Linked DNA regions of Bradyrhizobium diazoefficiens. The protein of the gene in region 2 interacts with the protein of the main gene of each other region in a pairwise test. Links are inferred from orthologs where the notes say so. Each region holds a gene or a part of one and is shown on either strand. Other genes may lie near its edges. The genes, in order: secB and secA.

What was found.
Region 1: the proteins of secA (region 2) and secB interact in binary tests that used the Escherichia coli proteins (3 or more experiments, as listed by UniProt). The link is inferred for Bradyrhizobium diazoefficiens from one-to-one orthologs.

The regions. Positions count from the first base shown.
Region 1 is NZ_JAENXS010000001.1:2,227,017-2,230,151, reverse strand. Bases 1-2,817 are described here. They hold secB (protein-export chaperone SecB), read right to left. Parts: upstream 1,744-2,817; coding sequence 1,258-1,743; downstream 1-1,257. Other genes in these bases: JJE66_RS10475 (Tim44/TimA family putative adaptor protein), read left to right, coding at 2,165-2,817; dnaQ (DNA polymerase III subunit epsilon), read left to right, coding at 529-1,248; coaE (dephospho-CoA kinase), read left to right, coding at 1-490. Outside these bases: more of JJE66_RS10475, read left to right, coding at 2,818-2,869; JJE66_RS10470 (murein transglycosylase A), read left to right, coding at 2,847-3,135. UniProt on the Escherichia coli protein: One of the proteins required for the normal export of some preproteins out of the cell cytoplasm. It is a molecular chaperone that binds to a subset of precursor proteins, maintaining them in a translocation-competent state.
Region 2 is NZ_JAENXS010000001.1:2,604,261-2,607,969, forward strand. What follows is about bases 48-3,438. They hold secA (preprotein translocase subunit SecA), read left to right. Parts: upstream 48-397; coding sequence 398-3,238; downstream 3,239-3,438. Also shown: JJE66_RS12255 (peptidylprolyl isomerase), read right to left, coding at 1-45; JJE66_RS12265 (MarR family winged helix-turn-helix transcriptional regulator), read right to left, coding at 3,584-3,709. UniProt on the Escherichia coli protein: Required for protein export, interacts with the SecYEG preprotein conducting channel.

The DNA.
Region 1 (3,135 bases), 380 kb from region 2 along the record:
GCTCTACGAGGGCGAAGCAGCACCAGCCATCGAAGCCGCCTTCCCCGGCACCACTGTTAACGGCAAGGTCGATCGTCCCAAATTGTCGGCGCGCGTTGTGCACGATCCCGCCGCCATCAAGCAGCTCGAGCAGATCGTCCATCCGATGCTCGGTGCTTCCCGGCAAAAATTCTTTGCCGATGCGGAAGCTGCCAACGCGCCGGTCGTGGTTCTCGATATTCCCTTGCTGTTCGAAACCGGCGGGGAGAAGCGGGTCGACGCCGTCGTCGTGGTCTCGACCTCGCCAAAACTTCAGCGCGAGCGCGTGCTGGCGCGGGGAACCATGGATGAGGCCAAACTCGACGCCATCATTGCCAAGCAGACGCCCGACGCCGAAAAGCGCAAGCGGGCCGATTTCGTGGTGGATACGTCACACGGAGTTGAGCCGGTGCGCGCGCAAATCACGCATATCCTGGCCGAGGTCGCTAAGATGCCGCAGCGGCGAGCCTGATTCGCCGGCTCACACGGCGTCTTGAAGTCCCTTAAATCATGCGCGAAATCGTCCTCGACACCGAAACCACCGGCCTTGATCCCCTGCGCGGCGATCGCCTGGTCGAAATCGGCTGCGTCGAGATTCTCAATCGCATGCCGACGGGGCAGACGTTCCACGTCTATATCAATCCCGAAAGGGACATGCCGGCGGAAGCATTCGCGGTGCATGGACTGTCGGCCGAGTTTCTCTCGACCAAACCGTTGTTCCATGAAGTCGTCGACGAATTTCTGGCGTTCATCGGCGATGCGCCGCTGGTGATCCACAACGCCTCGTTCGACATCAGCTTCATCAATGCCGAGCTCGACCGGATCAAGCGTGCCGCGATCCCGCGCGAGCGGCTGGTCGATACGCTGCTGCTGGCGCGGCGCAAGCATCCTGGCGTGTCGAACCGACTCGACGATCTCTGCTCGCGCTATGCGATCGACAATTCACGCCGCACCAAGCATGGCGCGCTGCTCGATTCCGAACTGCTCGCGGAAGTCTATGTCGATCTGGTGGGGGCGCGGCAGTCGCAGCTGCTGCTGGCTTCGGAAGCCGGAGATATCAGAGTCAATGCGGCCGGCGATGCGCCGCGGCGGCAACGGTCGACACCGCTCGCGCCGCGGGTTTCAGACGCCGAGCGCGAGGCCCACCGGGCCTTCATCGCAACGCTCGGCGATAAGGCGATCTGGAACGAGTTTTTGCCCGCTCCAGCTGCCGTCAATCCAGCTGGTTAAGCCTGCTGGTTAAGCCTGGCCCACCTGACCACCGGCGGCCATTTGCCGCTCCATGTTCTGGCGATAGAGACCGACGAAATCGACTGGGTCGAGCATCAGCGGCGGGAACCCGCCGTCGCGCACGGCGGTCGCAATGATCTCGCGGGCAAACGGGAACAGCAGCCGCGGGCACTCGATCATGACCAGCGGGTGCAGATTCTCCTTCGGCACGTTGGCGATACGGAACACGCCGGCATAGGCGAGCTCGAACGAGAACATCACCTTGCCTGCGTTCTCGGCCTTGCCCTCGACCGACAACGTCACCTCGAACTCGGTTTCGCTGAGGTTGTTGGCGCTGACGTTGATCTGGATGTTGATCTGCGGCGGCTGGCTCTGCTGCTGGAGAGAGCTCGGCGCATTCGGGTTTTCGAACGAGAGATCCTTGGTATATTGCGCCAGCACGTTGAGCTGGGGAGCCAGGGCCGCCTCGGGAGGGGTGCCGTTACCGTTGGTCATCAGAGTGTCTCCTTACCCGATTGGGCTGAATTTCGCGGCGGTTGGCTAACATAGGGCCGCCTCATTCCACAAGGACGAACGGCTCCGGATGGTGGATCCGGGCCGCGCCCACAACTGTGACATTTCACCCGCCACGGACACGAAATGGCACGTTAAACGCTTGAAGATGCGCGATTTCCGGCCAGGATCGGGTTTCCCCTTAAGCATAAAACGCGCTACACTTGGCGCTGTGCCAAAAGGCGCCATTGGCCGGGCATGATTTCGTGCCTACATCCGGCAGAGGTGACGCGCGGGCCTGAAACCGGTCCTAAAATGGTGATGTAGTCTTGCCGTTCCGGTACGGAACGGTCTACTGGCCGGATTGATTTTCCCGGCAGCGACCCCAAAGAAGACCTCAGTAAAGACCAGAAAGCGATACGACGTGGACATCTACACCATCATCTTCCTTGCGCTGGCGGTCTTTATTTTCCTGCGGCTGCGCAGCGTGCTGGGGCAGCGGACCGGCAATGAACGGCCGCCGTTCGACCGCACGGCTCGCAATGCGCTCGGGGGGGCCCCGGACAAGAACGTCGTGACCATGCCGGGTAAGGTGATCGACCAGGCGCCCTTAGCGCCGGCGGCAGAGCCGACCCCGCCCTCCGACCGCTGGAAGGGATTGACTGAGCCCGGCACCGTGCTCGCCCAGGGTCTCGACGCCATCGTCGACAAGGATTCCACCTTCGATCCCCGCCATTTCCTGTCCGGCGCCCGTGGCGCCTACGAGATGATCGTGCTGGCCTTTGCCAATGGCGACCGCCGCGCGCTGCGCGACCTGTTGTCGTCGGAGGTCTATGAAAGCTTCGATGGCGTCATCAGGGATCGCGAGAAGAACGAGCAGAAGACCGAGACGCGTTTCGTATCGATCGACAAGGCCGAGCTCGTCGGCGCCGAGCTGCGCGATCGCACCGCTCAGCTCACTGTGCGCTTCGTCTCGCAGATGATCTCGGCCACCCGCGACAAGGCCGGCAACATCGTCGACGGCAGCGCCGACACGGTCGCCGACATTACCGACATCTGGACTTTCGCCCGCGACATCACCTCTCGCGATCCGAACTGGAAGCTGGTTGGCACCGGAAGCGCGAATTAAGATTTTCCTGAGGACCAGCGCGACGGCGCTTTGCGCAGGTATCGTCGCGCTGGCTTCGTTTTCGCTCGGCGCCGAGGCTGCGCGGCGCCACTATCGCAGCCATTACCATCACCTTCCCGAAATGGCTGCGATCCCTCCGCGCGCCTTGCCCTATCCCCAGCTCCCTCTCCCGTTCGAGATTCCCGGCGCGCAATATCTGCCGCTGGCCTGGGCGGACGTGAAGGGCTGGAACGACGACGATCATCTCGCCGCCTACAAGACCTTTC
Region 2 (3,709 bases):
GTGGCGGAAACGCTGGCCGGTGGTGACCGGGAACGAGGTGGTCATGCAAAATCCTTATGTTGAAGCAGGGGCTGCTTAAGCGGGCGGACACTCGCCCAATCAAGGGGGCTTGGCAACGCGAAAAGTCTGTCAAAATGATGAATTGGCGGCAAGATTGGCCGCCGTTGACAAGGCCCTGACCGGGCCATATCTCTGCCCGGTCGCGACCATGGCGATGGCGTTTATTTTGCTGCGTTTTTGGCCGTTGAACCCAGACTGGCTCAATTCCCACCCATATGGCGGATGACCCCCCGCAGTCCGGGCTCTGGCGCCATCGGGCGTCACGGTGAGTTGATAGGCAGTCGGGCGACAACTTCTTGGCTGCAACGCGGTTGAATCGCGAACACAGGAACTAGGCATGATCGGCGCGCTCGCCCGCAAGTTTTTCGGCTCCGCCAACGACCGGCGGGTGAAGGGATATCAGTCCCGCGTCAGCGCGATCAACGCGCTTGAACCGGAGGTCTCGAAACTCTCCGACGAGGCGCTCAAGGCGCGCACCGCCGAATTCAAGAAAGAACTCGCCGAGGGCAAGACGCTCGACGACATCCTGGTGCCGGCCTTCGCTACCGTGCGGGAGGCCGCCAAGCGCACGCTCGGCCAGCGTCATTTCGACGTCCAGCTGATCGGCGGCATGGTGCTGCACGAGGGCGATATCGCCGAGATGAAGACCGGCGAAGGCAAGACGCTGGTCGCAACGCTCGCCGTCTACCTCAACGCGCTCGCCGGCAAGGGCGTCCACGTCGTCACCGTCAACGACTACCTCGCCAGCCGCGACTCGGCCTGGATGGGCCAGATCTACGGCTTCCTCGGCATGACCACCGGCGTGATCGTCCACGGTCTCGACGATGCCGAGCGCAAGACCGCCTACGCCTGTGACATCACCTACGGCACCAACAACGAATACGGCTTCGACTATCTGCGCGACAACATGAAGTACCGGCTCGAGGACATGGTCCAGCGGCCGCATTTCTACGCCATCGTCGACGAAGTCGACTCCATCCTGATCGACGAAGCGCGCACGCCGCTGATCATCTCCGGTCCGCTCGACGACCGCTCCGACTTCTACAACACCATCGACGGCTTCCTGCCCAAGCTCGACAAGACCGACTACGAGGTCGACGAGAAGCAGCGCACGGTGACGCTGACCGAAGCCGGCATGGAGAAAATCGAGACCTTGCTGCGCGATGCCGGGCAGCTCAAAGGCGAGTCGCTCTACGACGTCGAGAACGTCTCCGTCGTCCATCACATCAACCAGGCGCTGCGCGCCCACACGCTGTTCACCCGCGACAAGGACTACATCGTCCGCGACGACGAGGTGATCATCATCGACGAGTTCACGGGCCGCATGATGCAGGGCCGGCGCTATTCCGAAGGTTTGCACCAGGCGCTGGAAGCCAAGGAGCACGTGTCGGTGCAGCCGGAAAATCAGACGCTGGCCTCGATCACGTTCCAGAACTATTTCCGGATGTACGAAAAGCTCGCCGGCATGACCGGCACGGCGCTGACCGAAGCCGACGAATTGTTCGACATCTACAAGCTCGAGGTCGTGGAAATTCCGACCAATTTGGCAGTCGCCCGTCTCGACGAGGACGACGAGGTCTATCGCACCCAGAACGAGAAATACGCCGCCATCCTGGCCGAGATCGAGCGTGCCAATGCGCGGCTGCAGCCGGTGCTGGTCGGCACGGCCTCGATCGAAAAGTCGGAGGTCATCGCCGAATACCTCAAGAAGCACGGCTACCGGCAGATCGATTTCGGCAGCGAAAACGCGATGCAGAAGCTGTACGCCGCAGCGCGCGCCAACAAGCCGGCCAAGCTGTTCGCGGTGCTGAACGCGCGCTTCCACGAGCAGGAAGCCTATATCGTTGCCGAAGCCGGCGTGCCCGGCGCGATCACGATCGCGACCAACATGGCCGGCCGCGGTACCGACATCAAGCTCGGCGGTTCGCTCGAAATGCGCATCCAGCAGGAGACCGGTGGCATCGAGGACGAGGCCGAGAAGGCCAAGAAGATCGAGCAGATCAAGGCCGACATCGCGCATTTCCGCGAGATCGTGCTGAAGGCCGAAGAGACCGTCGAGATCGAGCCGGCCAAGGGCGCGAAGCCGGCCAGGACCGTCAAGAAACCGGGCGGCCTCTACATCATCGGCTCCGAGCGGCACGAATCCCGCCGCATCGACAACCAGCTCCGCGGCCGTTCCGGCCGTCAGGGCGACCCCGGCCGCTCGAAATTCTTCCTGTCGTTGGAAGACGATCTGATGCGCATCTTCGGCTCGGATCGCCTCGACAGCATGCTCCAGCGTCTCGGCCTGCAAGAGGGCGAGGCGATCATCCATCCCTGGATCAACAAGGCGCTGGAGAAGGCGCAGCAGAAAGTCGAGGCGCGCAACTTCGACATCCGCAAGAACCTGCTCAAGTTCGACAATGTCCAGAACGACCAGCGCAAGGTGATCTTCGACCAGCGCGTCGACCTGATGAAGGACGACAGCGTCGCCGAGACCGTCACCGACATGCGCCATGCCTTCATCGACGATCTCGTCGCCAAGCACGTGCCCGAGCATGCCTATGCCGAGCAGTGGGACACGGCCGGCCTGAAGGAAGAGCTGAAGCGCGTGCTCGATCTCGACCTGCCGGTCCAGGACTGGGCCAAGGAAGAGGGCATTGCCGACGAGGAGTTGCTCAACCGCATCGAGACCCGCGCCGACGAGCACATGGCGGCGAAGGTCGCGCAGTGGGGTCCCGACGTGATGCGTTACGTCGAGAAGACTATTTTGCTGCAGACGCTGGACCATCTCTGGCGCGAGCACCTGATCATGCTCGACCATCTGCGCCAGGTCATCGGCCTGCGCGGCTACGGTCAGCGCGATCCGCTGCAGGAGTACAAGACCGAAGCGTTCAATCTCTTCCAGGAGATGAGCGCGCATTTGCGCGAGGCCGTCACCGCGCAGCTGATGCGGGTCGAGATCGTCCCGCCGGAGCAGGAAGCGCCGATGCTGCCCGCGATGGAAGCGCACAAGCTCAATCCGGACACCGGCGAGGACGAGATGGCACTCGCCAGCGTCACGCTCGCTCCGCAAGCCACCGACGCCGCGTTGCGCGATCCGAAGAACCCGGCCAGCTGGGGCAAGATCGGCCGCAACGAGGATTGCCCGTGCGGGAGCGGCAAGAAGTACAAGCACTGCCACGGGCGGTACGCGTAGCGATCAGGTGATGCTGTCGTGAGCGCGTGAGGCGCGAAGCCCGCGCCTCATTCTCCGCTGTCGTCGCCCGGCTTGACCAGGCGACCCGGTACGCCGCGGCCTCTCGATTCAATCACGACTGTCTCTGGAATACTGGATCGCCCGATTAAATCGGGCGATGACAGCCGTGCGTGTGGTGTGCAGCTTCCGTCACGTCATCATCGTCCCGCGAGATCCAAGGCGGGACCTCGTAGCCCGGATGGAGCGAAGCGCAATCCGGGAATCCAGTCGTTGTGAGAGAAAGACACCGGATTACGCTTGCGCTCCATCCGGGCTGCGGCCGTTCAGCAAGACGCATCACGCGCCTCAATTCGAGCTGTCGATCAAGCTCTCCAGCAGCCGCTTCAATTCGCTCGTCGACTTGTCGCCGTAGCTTTCCAGGATGTGCTCCTCCTGGTCGACCGCGAGCGAGTTGAGCTTCCTGCTCAGCAC